4 regions of the Ciceribacter sp. RN22 genome follow, and region 3 is predicted to be linked to each of the others. Evidence: predicted binding sites of a transcription regulator. Region 3 holds the regulator's gene; each other region holds the start of a gene.
What was found. The regulator LexA, encoded in region 3, represses DNA repair genes until DNA is damaged. The targets are predictions, from matches to a motif close to TGTTCNNNNTGTGTTCNG.
Positions count from the first base shown of each region.

Region 1 (3,205 bases), on a different contig from region 3:
CCTGACTCATCCGCCTCAGGCGACGCGCATTCTTGAGACGCGAGCCCGCGCGAACGTCAGCCTCATTCGGGCTTTTCTTGTGAGTTGCCACCATTCCGTCTTGTCGCCGAAAGAATTGAATTGTCACCATAGATGCAAACTATGATTGCATCAATACCGGCAGCCCAGGCGCCAACGGCGAGGAGTTCCAACTGCCATCTCGCAGCCACAGCATCTAGAGCGCCAGCTGCAGTTGCGGTTCCGTCGATAACGCCCGCTGCTCCAGCGAAGACAGCGTGACGCCGAGGAGACGAATTCCCTTCTTCGGTGGAAAGACCGGCGCGAGAAGGATGCCGACGACGTCTTCAAGATCGGCGATTGCCGGCAGTGCTTGAGGAAAGGTCCTGCTGCGGGTGATCTGGCTGAAATCGGCAAACTTGACCTTCAGCGTCACGGTCTTGGCGCCAATCTCATTGGCCTCGCAATAACCCCATACCTTTTCGATCAACGGCCGAAGTCCTTCTCGTGCCAACTCAAAGGAATGAATGTCCTCCGCGAATGTGTCTTCGGCGCCGACCGATTTTCGCACCCGGTCCGGTCGGACCTCGCGATTGTCGATCCCACGGGCGATCCCGTAGAAATATGGTCCCGACTTCCCGAAATGCTGAACGAGAAACGCGAGCGTCTGTGCCTTGAGATCCGCGCCGGTCTCGATGCCGAGCCGATGCATCTTCTCGGCGGTCGCCGGTCCGACACCGTGGAACTTCTTGATCGGAAGCCGCTCTACGAAGCCCGGTCCGTTCCTCGGTGTTATAACGGCCTGGCCGTTCGGCTTGTTGAGATCGCTCGCCATCTTGGCCAGGAACTTGTTGTAGGAAATTCCCGCTGACGCGTTCAGTCCCGTCGCGACCTTGATCCTCGCGCGGATTTCCGCGGCGATCTCGGTCGCGATCTCCATGCCCTTCAGGTTTTCGGTGACGTCGAGATAGGCCTCGTCGAGCGACAACGGTTCGATCAATGCCGTGTATTCGGCGAAGATTGCGCGGATCTGCGACGACACAGCCTTGTAGACGTCGAAGCGTGGCGGGACGAAGATCAGGTCGGGGCATTTGCGCCTGGCCGTCACCGAGGGCATCGCCGAGTGAACGCCGAATTTACGCGCTTCGTAGCTTGCCGCTGCCACCACGCCGCGGGCGGCAGGACTGCCGACGGCGACCGGCAAACCCTTCAGCTCGGGATTGTCGCGCTGCTCGACCGATGCGTAGAAGGCATCCATGTCGATATGAACGATCTTGCGCGGCCGGCCCTGGCCTTCTTCGTCTGTCATGGACCCGCTTCCGTCCGCATTATGAACCCGAATATGGGATATGCTTGCCGCATTTCCCGCCGGTTGACGCCAAAACGCGATCGCATGAGAAAAATTTCCGATCCGTTCATCGGTTTGAATCCTTTCGCGGATTCACCAGCCTGGCATCGCCTCTCAACTTTGACGGGTCGTATGCGCATTGACTCGTTTTCAGCAAAAGAACAAATACAGAACATATGCCAGTTTCTCAAGCCGAAAACGGGCTGCGAAAGAAGACCATGACTGCCGCCTCCATCTCGAACACTGTCCTCGACGAGTTGCGCGAGAAGATCGCCAACCTGGAGGGGGCGGGCTCGCGCCATCGAAGCGTTCTTCCGTTCGGCGTGCCGGAGATCGATGCGCGCCTGCCGGGTGGCGGACTTGCCTGCGGCGCCCTGCATGAGGTGGCGGGTGGTGGAAACGGTGCAATTGACGGGGCGGCGGCCGCGCTCTTCGTCGGGGGCATCGCTGCTCGAACCACCGGCAAGGTGGTCTGGTGCCTCACGCGCTTCGATCTCTTCTTTCCGGCACTCGCTCAGGTCGGGCTTCACCCCGACCGCGTCATCTTCGTCGAGTGCGACAAGGAAGAGACGATGCTCGCCAGCTTCGAGGAGGCGCTGCGCTATGGCGGCCTCGGGGCCGTCGTCGCCGAACTCGTGCGCCTGCCGATGACGGTGTCGCGCCGGCTGCAGCTTGCCGCTGAGAAGTCGGGCACATTGGGTCTGGTGATCCGCCGCTGGCGGCGCCAGAGCGAAGCCTCCGACTTCGGTTCGCCGACGGCTGCGGCAACGCGGTGGCGGATCTCGGTTCTGCCGTCCGAACCGTTGCCGGTGCCGGGCGTCGGGCGGGCGCGATGGCTCGCGGAACTGATCCGGGTGAGGGCAGGAGAGAGCGCGGAATTTGTCTTAGGTGCATGTGATGGTCAGGGTCGTATCTGTCTTTCTTCCGACGCTGGCGACGGATCGGGTGAGACGCGCCGATCCCTCGCTGCCCGTTGAAACCCCGCTCGCGGTAATCGCCAGGAGCGGTTCGAAGCGGTGGATTGCCGCGGCCGACAAGGCGGCTCTCCAACACGGACTTCATGTCGGCATGCCGGCGGCCAAGGCGCAGGCGCTGGTCCAGGGGCTGATGATGATCGACGCCGATCCGGTGGCGGACCGTGCAGCTCTCGAACGTCTGACGCTATGGGCCTTGTCACAATATTCTCCTGTTGTTGCCATGGATCCTCCGGACGGGATCGTCATGGACACCGAAGGCGCCGATCACCTTCAGGGTGGCGAGGAGCTAATGCTGTCCGGCCTCGTCAATCGTTTCCGCGCGCGAGGCCTTGCGGCCCGTGCGGCCATCGCCGACACCTGGGGCGCCGCGCATGCGCTGGCCCGGAGCACAAGTCGCGGGACCGTCATCGTCCCGCGCGGAGAGACCGCCAGCGTCGTAGGGCGCTTGCCGCTGTCATCGTTACGATTGCCGGTCGAGACCGTTGCCCGACTCCGCACCCTCGGCTTTGCCACTGTCGCCGATCTGGAAGCGACGCCGCGCGCCCCTTTGGCTCTTCGCTTCGGCCCGGAGGTCGGGCGCCGTCTCGACCAAATGCTCGGGAGGGTCGCGGAGCCCATCGATCCGATCCGGCCGGCGGACCTGATCGAACTGCACAAGCTCTTTGCCGAACCGATCGGCGCTGCGGAAACCATCGAGAAGTACGTCGGCCGGCTGGTGCGCCAGCTTTGCCTCGAGCTCGAACAGCGCGGACTCGGCGTGCGTCGCACCGACCTCGTCATTCACCGCGTCGACAACACCATGCAGGCGCTCAGGGCCGGCACCGCAAAGCCGGTTCGTGATGTTGCCTGGCTGATGAAGCTCTTCCGCGATCGTTTCGAGAGG
Region 1 is NZ_JAMXLD010000010.1:2,349-5,553, reverse strand. It holds gene NHF53_RS22340 (helix-turn-helix domain-containing protein) at 1-91, opposite strand, end outside; gene dinB (DNA polymerase IV) at 215-1,306, opposite strand; gene NHF53_RS22330 (ImuA family protein) at 1,564-2,322, shown strand; gene NHF53_RS22325 (DNA polymerase Y family protein) at 2,243-3,205, shown strand, end outside.
Region 1: the regulator LexA is predicted to act here: its motif matches at 1,503-1,520, upstream of dinB (DNA polymerase IV).

Region 2 (3,205 bases), on a different contig from region 3:
TGTTCCTTCAGCATGTCGCCGCGGAAGGTGAGCGTGCTCTCCATCGCATGATAGGTCTGGCGACCGAAAATGCTGCTCGACGTGTAATAGGCAAGAACGTTCAGCACGCCGACCGACGCCGCCGTGAGCAGAAGAAAGATACCAATGACTTTCGAGGACAGTGAATTGAACCGGTAATGCATCACTCTATCCAGCCTTCCCGCATCGCGCCTTTTCGGCGCAGTTCCCCTTGAAACGGTTCGACGGCTCGCGAGCGAGCGCGGCGCCAGAACGGACCGTGATGCTTCTACCCTTGGGAAGCTTTACTTAAACGCCGGTTAATTTGGCGGGCAACATCTCACAAAAGCGCTGAAAAGCCGATGAAAATGACCTCGGAGACAACAAATCTCGCGCTCCGGCCGGCCTCAGTGGGCAGGTTGCATCACCCCTGAGAAGGTACTGAAAATTTCGATCGACTGCAGCCGGGCCTCGACATCGTGGACCGGCGTCGAAATGATGAGCTCGTCGGCGCCCGTCTCGTCGAGGAAGCGGGTGAGTTTCTCTTCCGCGGTCGAGGACGCGCCGACCACCGCGTAACGCAAGGTGTGCTCGACACCCATCCGCTCGACGTCGGACCAGAACCCGTCCATCGTCTCGACCGGACGGGGGAACGGTCGGCGAACATTGCGCCTCAGATTGACGAACTGCTGCTGCGCCGACGTGAAGAGATGCTGCGCCTCGGCATCTGTCTCGGCGGCGACCCCCATCACCCCGACCATCACATGAGGCTTCTGCAACTGCTCCGACGGTTCGAACCGTTCACGGTAGATCGCGATCGCCTCCATCATCTGGTCGGGCGCGAAATGCGAGGCGAAGGCGTAAGGCAGGCCGAGCGCCGCGGCGAGATGGGCGCTGTAGAGGCTGGAGCCGAGAAGCCAGAGGGGCACATTGCTGTTGTTGCCGGGCACCGCGATCACTGCCTGCTCCTCCTGCCGGGGGCCCAGCAGCCGCTGCAGGTCAATGATGTCGCGCGGAAAGCTGTCGGCGGAGGCTTCGAGATTGCGGCGAAGGGCGCGGGCCGTGCGCATGTCGGTGCCCGGCGCACGGCCGAGGCCGAGGTCGACGCGGCCGGGAAAGAGCGCCTCCAGCGTACCGAACTGCTCGGCGATTACGAGCGGCGAGTGATTGGGCAGCATGACACCGCCGGACCCGATGCGGATGCGCGAGGTGGCCGCTCCGACATGGGCGATGACGATCGAGGTGGCGGCGCTGGCGATCCCCGGCATGCCGTGATGCTCGGCGAGCCAGAAGCGCTTGTAGCCGCAGGCCTCGGCCTTCTGTGCCATTCGCCGTGACGCGTCCAGCGCCTCGCCGACGGTGTGTCCCTCGGCGACCGGTGAAAGGTCGAGGATCGAAAAAGGTATCATCGGCAGCCCCTGCGTCTCGTTCTCTCGTGGTCGGAAAACTCTATTTAGAAAGCCGGAGTGCGATTGCCAGCCCGAAGCCGGCGCGGCGGCGATCACGATCCCTTGTTGTTGAATGTTTTTGTTTTGTTCACATTTTGCTGGCAAACCCTCCGGGAGACGGAATAGGGTGAACCATGCAAAGTGCGATTCGCATCATCGGTATCGATCCGGGCCTCAGACGCACCGGCTGGGGCGTCATCGAGACGCTCGGCAACAGCCTGCGTTTCGTCGCCTCCGGCACCGTGACCTCGGACGGAGACATGGATCTCGCCTCGCGCCTCTGCCAGCTGCATGACGGACTTGCCGAGATCGTCCATGCCTACAAGCCCGACGAGGCGGCGGTCGAACAGACCTTCGTGAACAAGGACGCGGTCGCGACGCTGAAGCTCGGCCAGGCGCGCGGCGTTGCCATGCTGGTTCCGGCCCGCGCCGGCCTGCCGGTCTCCGAATACGCGCCGAACGCGGTGAAGAAGTCGGTGATCGGCGTCGGCCACGGAGAAAAGCAGCAGATCCACATGATGCTGAAGATCCTGATGCCGAAGGCCGAGTTCAAGGGCAACGACGCCGCCGACGCGCTGGCGATCGCCATCTGCCACGCCCACAATCGCGGCGGCGAGCGGATGCGCAGGGTTCTCGCCACCGGTTGACAATTCGCCCCCACCACCCGACGGATCACACTTCATGATCGGCAAGCTCAAAGGCACCATCGAGGAAATCGGCAGCGACTACGCCCTGATCGACGTCCACGGCGTCTGCTACATCGCCCACTGCTCCTCGCGCACGCTCTCGAAGCTCGGCTCCGCCGGCGAGGCGGCCGTGCTCTTCATCGAAACCTATGTCCGGGAGGACCAGCTGAAGCTCTTCGGCTTCCTGACCGCACTGGAACGGGAATGGTTCAACCTGCTGCAGAGCGTGCAGGGCGTGGGCACCAAGGTGGCGCTCGCCGTCCTCTCCACCCTCACCCCGTCCGAACTCGCCAACGCGATCGCGCTGCAGGACAAGACGTCGATCTCGCGCGCGCCGGGCGTCGGGCCGAAGGTCGCGGTGCGCATCGTCACCGAACTCAAGAACAAGGCACCCGCCTTCGCCGGCGACGCGGCCGGCACGATCGGCCTGAAGCAGGAGCTCGGCGAAGGCGTCGCCCCTGCCCCGGTCTCCGACGCCGTCTCGGCGCTCACCAATCTCGGCTATTCGCGCGAACAAGCCGCAAATGCCGTGGCAGCGGCGCTCAAGAATGCCGGCGAAGGCGCCGACAGCGCCAAGCTCATCCGGCTGGGGCTGAAGGAGCTGTCGCGGTGAGAATTTGATACCCGGCATCTTACTGGTACTATTGCCGCAAGAACACGGAGCCGGAGGGCGAGAGATGGGCGCATTGACGACGATGACCTCGAAAGGACAGCTCACGATCCCGAAGGACGTGCGCGACCAGTTGAACCTCGCTCCGGGCACCCGCTTCTACGTGACGGTGCGTAACGGGCAGGTGGTGGCCACCCCGAAGAACAAGAAACTGGCCGATCTCGCGGGCGTTCTGGGCAAGCCTCCCTTTGGTGCGGGCATGACCGCCGAGGATATGGACGAGGCGATCATGGATGCCGCCGCCGAGGATGACGCGCGGATCACGCGGGAATGGCACGAAGGCCGGAAATGATCGGCGTCGATACGAATATCCTGTTGCGCCTGGTCGTCATCGACGATCCGGAGCAGAACGAGAGGGCTCGTCGTTTCCTCTCCGAGCGCTCGGCCGGGGACCCCGCCTATAT
Region 2 is NZ_JAMXLD010000002.1:522,734-525,938, forward strand. It holds gene NHF53_RS17485 (methyl-accepting chemotaxis protein) at 1-182, opposite strand, end outside; gene NHF53_RS17490 (LLM class flavin-dependent oxidoreductase) at 405-1,406, opposite strand; gene ruvC (crossover junction endodeoxyribonuclease RuvC) at 1,580-2,092, shown strand; gene ruvA (Holliday junction branch migration protein RuvA) at 2,127-2,744, shown strand; gene NHF53_RS17505 (AbrB/MazE/SpoVT family DNA-binding domain-containing protein) at 2,809-3,093, shown strand; gene NHF53_RS17510 (PIN domain-containing protein) at 3,090-3,205, shown strand, end outside.
Region 2: the regulator LexA is predicted to act here: its motif matches at 1,520-1,537, upstream of ruvC (crossover junction endodeoxyribonuclease RuvC).

Region 3 (3,205 bases):
GCCTGCGCAAGCTGCTCAGCCTCTCGCCGGCAATCGCCCAGTCCTGGCCGATCAAGAAGATCGCTGCCATGGCCGCGCTGGCCGCTACCTTCCTCTACCTGATGATCTCCGGCTCGCAGGTCTCCGCTATCCGCGCTTTTCTGATGACGGCGATCATGCTGGTTGCCGTCCTGTTCGACCGCCCGGCGATCAGCCTGCGCAACCTCGCACTGGCGGCGATCGTCATTGTCGCCGTTTGGCCGTCACAGGTGCTCGGTGCGAGCTTCCAGATGTCGTTTGCCGCCACCGCAGGACTGATTGCCGGCTACGATGGCTGGCGACGGGGTGCAGCGCGGCAATCGCGCTACGCGCCGGACTTCCCCGGTCGGAAGATCCTTTCCTTCCTGTGGAATTTCGCGGCGGGCACCTTCGTGACGTCGCTGATCGGCGGACTGGCGACGGCGATCTTCGCCGTCGCCCATTTCCATCGACTGGCACCTTACGGTCTCGTCGCGAATCTCGCGGCAATGCCGATCATCTCCGTGGTGGTGATGCCGGCGGCGCTTGCGGCAATGCTGCTCATGCCGTTCGGCCTCGATACGCCCTTTCTAATTCTCGCTGGCGAGGGCCTCGAGATCGTCATCGTGATCGCGACCACGGTTGCGAGCTGGAGCGAGGGGACATCCTTCGGCCGGTTCGGGGACTGGTTTCTGCCGCTCGCCTCCACGGGGCTCCTGCTGCTCACCCTGCTGCATACGCGGCTGCGCTGGATCGGTGCGGCAGTGCTTGCCGCGGTGATCGGGCTTGCGATCCTCCTGCCGGCGGAAGACACCGCCGACCTCATCGTCTCGGAGGACGGACGGCTGGCGGGGCTGCCCGCTGTCGACGGCAGGACGATTGCGACCAACCGCAGCAAGCCGGCGGACTTCCTCTTCTCCCAATGGCAGCACGCGCTTGCGCGTCCCGATCATCTCGGCCCGCTCCGCAGCGCAGACGATCCTGTCACCGAAGTCCGGGCGACCGGAACGGACCGGTTTTCCGCAGGACAGATCCGGACCGTTCGCGAGACGATGCGGCGGCAGTTCGAAGCGGCGATCCCCGGCCGCTTCCGCTGCACCGGAAAGTCCTGGTGTATCGCACGGCTTGAGAAAGGATGGCGCGTCGCGACGGTCGAGGATCAGGCACTTCTCGGCGTCGCATGTGACGTCGCCGACCTCGTGATTACGCCGCGTCGTCCACCCTTCGGCGTCTGCCGCTCCGGCGCGAGGATGATCGATGCCGAAGCGCTACGGCGCATGGGCGCAACCGAGTTCTATCTTGGAAATTACGACGATCGGGACATCCGCCAGCGCACGGCGTTCACCACTCTCGACAGGCCGTGGCAGCGGCATCGCCTTTACGATTGGCGAACCGGCAGCTTCGCCGACGAACAGCCCGCGAAGCGCGCTCCCATGGCACAGGTCAGTGATAGCGGCGGATGAGACCGACGAGCTTGCCCTGGATCTTGACACGATCGGGGCCGAAGATGCGGGTTTCGTATGCCGGGTTCGCAGCCTCGAGCGCGATCGAATCGCCCCGGCGGCGGAAGCGCTTCAGCGTCGCCTCTTCGTCATCCACGAGTGCCACGACGATGTCGCCGGGCGTTGCGTTGCTGGCGTTGCGGATGATGACCGTGTCGCCGTCGAGAATGCCGGCCTCGATCATCGAATCACCCTTGACCTCGAGCGCATAGTGCTCGCCTGAACCGAGCATCTCTGCCGGAATGGTGATTTCGTGGGTGTTGTGCTGGATCGCCGAGATCGGCACGCCGGCCGCGATGCGGCCCATGACGGGGACGGCGACGGAACTCGAGCGCTCCTCTGCAGGCGGCTTGGCGGCAGGCGCCGGCTGTCCCTTGCCGAGGCTTCCCTCGATCACGCTCGGCGAGAAACCCCGCCGCGGCTGCAGGCTGGAGGAATAGGCTTCCGGCAGCTTGATCACCTCCAGCGCCCGGGCCCGGTTCGGCAGACGCCGAATGAAGCCACGCTCCTCGAGCGCCGTGATGAGGCGGTGGATGCCGGATTTCGAGGCGAGGTCGAGCGCGTCCTTCATTTCGTCGAACGACGGCGGCACGCCCGATTCCTTCATCCGCTCGTGAATGAAGAGAAGCAGTTCCTGTTGCTTGCGCGTCAGCATGATCCAGAGCCCCGTCGTATGAAACAAATCCAGAACATACACTATCTGTTCCATATGTGTTCCGCAAGTACTTAAATATTGGTAAGCAATTGGAGCTCCGGCGCATTTTTCCCGTGCATCCACCCGTTCCGGGCTGCTGCCGGGCGGGGGCTGGTTCGCCTTGCAAAGGGAAGGCAAATCGCGCACATCAAACGTGACCGACAAGGAGGGAGCGGAATGTCCACTGCCATCGAGGCGCCGCGTGGCGTCGATCACATCGTCTTGCCCGTGCACGGGCTGAAGGCTGCGCGCGAGCGGCTCGGCGTGCTCGGCTTCACGGTCGCCGCCGATGCGCTGCATCCCTTCGGCACCGAGAACGCCTGCGTCTTTTTCTCCGACAAGACCTATCTGGAGCCACTCGCCGTGGCGAGCCGGGAGGCGTGCGAAGAGGCCGCCCGCAAAGGCAACGTCTTCGTCGCCCGCGACCGCGCCTTCCGCTTCCGCATGTCGGACGGCGAGGGACTGTCGGGAATAGCGGTTGCCTCGACGGATGCGGCCGCGGACCATGCGATCTATACCGAGCACGGCCTCTCCGCGGGCGAAATCCTGCACTTTTCGCGGCCCTTGAGGTTGCCGGATGGCACCGAGGCGACGGCCTCGTTCAGGCTTGCCTTCGCCGCGGACCTGCGCGCGCCCGATTTTCTCCTCTTCTCCTGCGAACGGGTCAATCCACTGCCGGCGGATCGTGCGGCGCTCGAACGCCACGACAATGGCGTGACGGGCGTCTCGGCGGTCGTGCTGACGGAGGAAAACCCCTCCGACTTCCAGGAGGTGCTGGAAACCGTCTTCCACCAGCGAGAGATCGAGGCGCATTCCTTCGGTCTCGTCGTCCCTTCGGCAAACGCGAAGATCGAGGTGCTGACACCTGCCGGTCTCACCGGCTATTTCGGGCTCGACGCCCCGAATGCCGGGCGTGGGCTCATGGGGGCGGCGATCGTCTTTCGGACAGTCGATATCGGCGTGACAGAACGCTTGCTGGCTGCTAATGGCGTTCGCCATGCACGCAAGGATG
Region 3 is NZ_JAMXLD010000001.1:1,804,861-1,808,065, forward strand. It holds gene NHF53_RS08985 (ComEC/Rec2 family competence protein) at 1-1,460, shown strand, start outside; gene lexA (transcriptional repressor LexA) at 1,441-2,154, opposite strand; gene NHF53_RS08995 (VOC family protein) at 2,371-3,205, shown strand, end outside.

Region 4 (3,205 bases), 1.5 Mb from region 3:
CCATGTGTCCGGCATCGGAATTGCAGGCGACTCCACCTTCGCGATGAGTCTCGAGGCGCAGGCGCGTGGCTACCGTCTGTTTCATTACACGCCCGACCGGCTGACCATGCGTGACGGGCGGGTTTTTGCGACCGTCGAGCCGATGGAGCTGCGCGACGTCAAGGGCGACCACTTCACGCTTGGAGCGCCGGAGCGCGTCGACCTCTCCACGATGGATGTCGTCCTGCTGCGGCAGGACCCGCCGTTCGACATGGCCTACATCACCTCGACCCATCTTCTCGAACGGATTCATCCGAAGACGTTGGTCGTGAACGATCCGGCCTGGGTCCGTAATTCGCCGGAGAAGATATTCGTCACCGAGTTTGCCGACCTGATGCCGCCGACGCTGATTACCCGCGACAACGACGAGATCGCGCGCTTCCGTGAGGAAATGGGCGATATCATCTTGAAGCCGCTCTATGGCAATGGTGGCGCCGGCGTCTTCCATACCACCCGCGACGATCGCAATTTCTCCTCGCTGCTGGAAATGTTCCATCAGGTCTTCCGTGAGCCCTTCATCGCGCAGGCTTACCTGCCGGACGTCCGCAAGGGCGACAAGCGCATCATCCTCGTTGACGGGGAACCGGTGGGCGCAATCAACCGCGTGCCGGCCGAGACTGACAGCCGTTCCAATATGCATGTCGGCGGACGTGCCGAGGCGACGGAACTGACGGCGCGGGAGAAGGAAATCTGCGCCCGTATCGGTCCGGCGTTGAGAGAGCGCGGTTTCCTCCTCGTCGGCATCGACGTGATCGGCGACTACATGACGGAGATCAACGTCACGTCGCCGACCGGCCTCCGTGAAGTGAAGCGTTTCGGTGGCGCTGACATTGCCGCCCTGCTGTGGGACGCAATCGAGAGAAAGCGCGCCTGAGACTGCCGGGCGGCGTTACTGCCCACGGCGTACGATGTTTGTTCTCGGATGCAACCGATCTAAAACCTATGCGGGAATATTGCGCACATCTGTTCTGCAAATGTTCTTGTCATTGCCTGAAATCCGTGTCAGTGTTCGATCGGTAGCGCGCGGAAGATGTATTTTCCCGCCATGCCAGGGGGCAGATCGAGGGGGCGGGCGATGGTTGCGCGTGTCAGTACGGTTGCATTTCAGGGCATCGAAGGGGTTCCTGTCGACGTGCAGGTGATGGTCGCGCCGGGCAAGATCGGCATGCAGATCGTCGGTCTGCCAGACAAGGCGGTCGCCGAGAGTCGCGAACGGGTGCAAGCGGCCTTGCATGCTTCGGGGCTCGCTTTGCCGCCGAAGCGCGTCACGGTCAACCTCGCACCGGCCGACCTGCCTAAGGAAGGTTCGCATTTCGATCTTCCCATTGCGCTCGGCCTCATGGCGGCACTCGGCGCCATTCCCGGTGATGCGCTTTCGGATTACGTGGTCATCGGCGAACTCAATCTCGACGGAACAATTGCCCCGATTGCCGGTGCGCTGCCGGCGGCGATTGGCGCCAATGCGCTTGGCAAGGGTCTGATCTGCCCCGCCGACAGCGGACCCGAGGCGGCGTGGGCCGGGGCGGAGATCGACATTCTGGCGCCGCGTAGCCTGATTGCGCTCGCCAATCACTTTCGGGGAACCCAGGTGCTCTCGCGACCCGAGCCGGCCGTTCGTGCGCTTTCCGCCAATCTGCCAGATCTCGCCGACATTCGCGGTCAGGAGAGTGCGAAGCGTGCTCTCGAAGTGGCGGCAGCCGGCGGCCACAACCTCCTGATGGTTGGTCCTCCCGGTTCCGGCAAATCCATGCTGGCCTCGCGCCTGCCGTCGATCCTGCCCGCTCTCTCTGCGCCCGAGCTCCTCGAAGTCTCGATGATCCATTCGATCGCCGGGCAACTGTCCGGCGGCAAGCTCTCCGACCGGCGACCGTTTCGCACGCCGCATCATTCCGCCACGATGGCGGCTCTCGTCGGCGGCGGGTTGCGGGCGAAGCCCGGAGAGGCGTCACTCGCCCACAAAGGCGTGCTTTTTCTCGACGAGCTGCCGGAATTCGCGCCGCAGGTGCTCGATGCATTGCGGCAGCCACTGGAAACGGGTGAATGCGTGATCGCCCGTGCCAACCATCGTGTCACCTATCCCGCCGATTTCCAGCTGATAGCGGCCATGAATCCGTGCCGCTGCGGGCTTGCGGGCGAGCCGGGGCACAGCTGTGCCAGAGGGCCGCGCTGTCTCACCGAGTATCAGGGGCGGATTTCCGGTCCACTGATGGACCGGATCGATATTCGCATCGACGTCCCCGCAGTCGCGGCAACCGATCTTATCCGCCCGATGGCCGCCGAGCCGAGTGCGGAGGTCGCGCGGCGCGTCCGGCGGGCACGGGATCGGCAGCGGGAGCGTTTCGCGTTGGCCGGGCTGCCAGAGGTCATGACCAATGCCCGCTGCTCGACGGCGTTGATCGAAACGCTCGCAGAGCCTGACCCGTCCGGCCTGCAACTCCTGCGTGATGCGGCGGAGAAGTTCCGATTCTCGGCCCGCGGCTACCACCGTGTCCTGAAAGTCGCCCGTACGCTTGCCGACCTCGACGGCGCCGACCGGCTGGGGCGTATCCATGTCGCCGAGGCGATTTCCTATCGTATTCCCTCCGAGCGTTTGTCGGCGGCGGCGTAAACAATCAAGATCCGGCCGCCCGAAGGGACGGCCGGATCAGCGGCAGATGATTCTTGATGGCGGATCGCGAAGGCGCGTGCCTCAGCCTCCGAGTCCTTCGAAGAGTGCGGTCGAAAGATAGCGCTCGGCAAAGGAGGGAATCACGACGACGATGGTTTTGCCGGCGTTTTCTTCGCGTTGGCCGATCTTGATTGCCGCCGCGAGGGCAGCACCGGAAGAGATGCCGACCGGCACGCCTTCGAGACGGGCGACGAGACGTGCATTCTCGAAGGCCTCGTCGTTGGTTACCGTGACGATCTCGTCATAGATCGTCGTATCGAGGATCTTCGGAGCGAAGCCGGCACCGATGCCCTGGATTTTGTGAGGACCGGGGTTGCCGCCGGACAGGACCGGGCTGTCTGCGGGTTCGACGGCAACGACCTTGAGCGAAGGCTTGCGGGCCTTCAGCACCTGGCCGACGCCGGTGATGGTGCCGCCGGTGCCGATGCCGGAGACGAAGATGTCGACGGCGCCGGCGGTGTCGTTCCAGATCTCCTCGGCCGTCGTCTTGCGGTGAAT
Region 4 is NZ_JAMXLD010000001.1:314,428-317,632, reverse strand. It holds gene gshB (glutathione synthase) at 1-913, shown strand, start outside; gene NHF53_RS01560 (YifB family Mg chelatase-like AAA ATPase) at 1,115-2,647, shown strand; gene cysK (cysteine synthase A) at 2,729-3,205, opposite strand, start outside.
Region 4: the regulator LexA is predicted to act here: its motif matches at 1,004-1,021, upstream of NHF53_RS01560 (YifB family Mg chelatase-like AAA ATPase).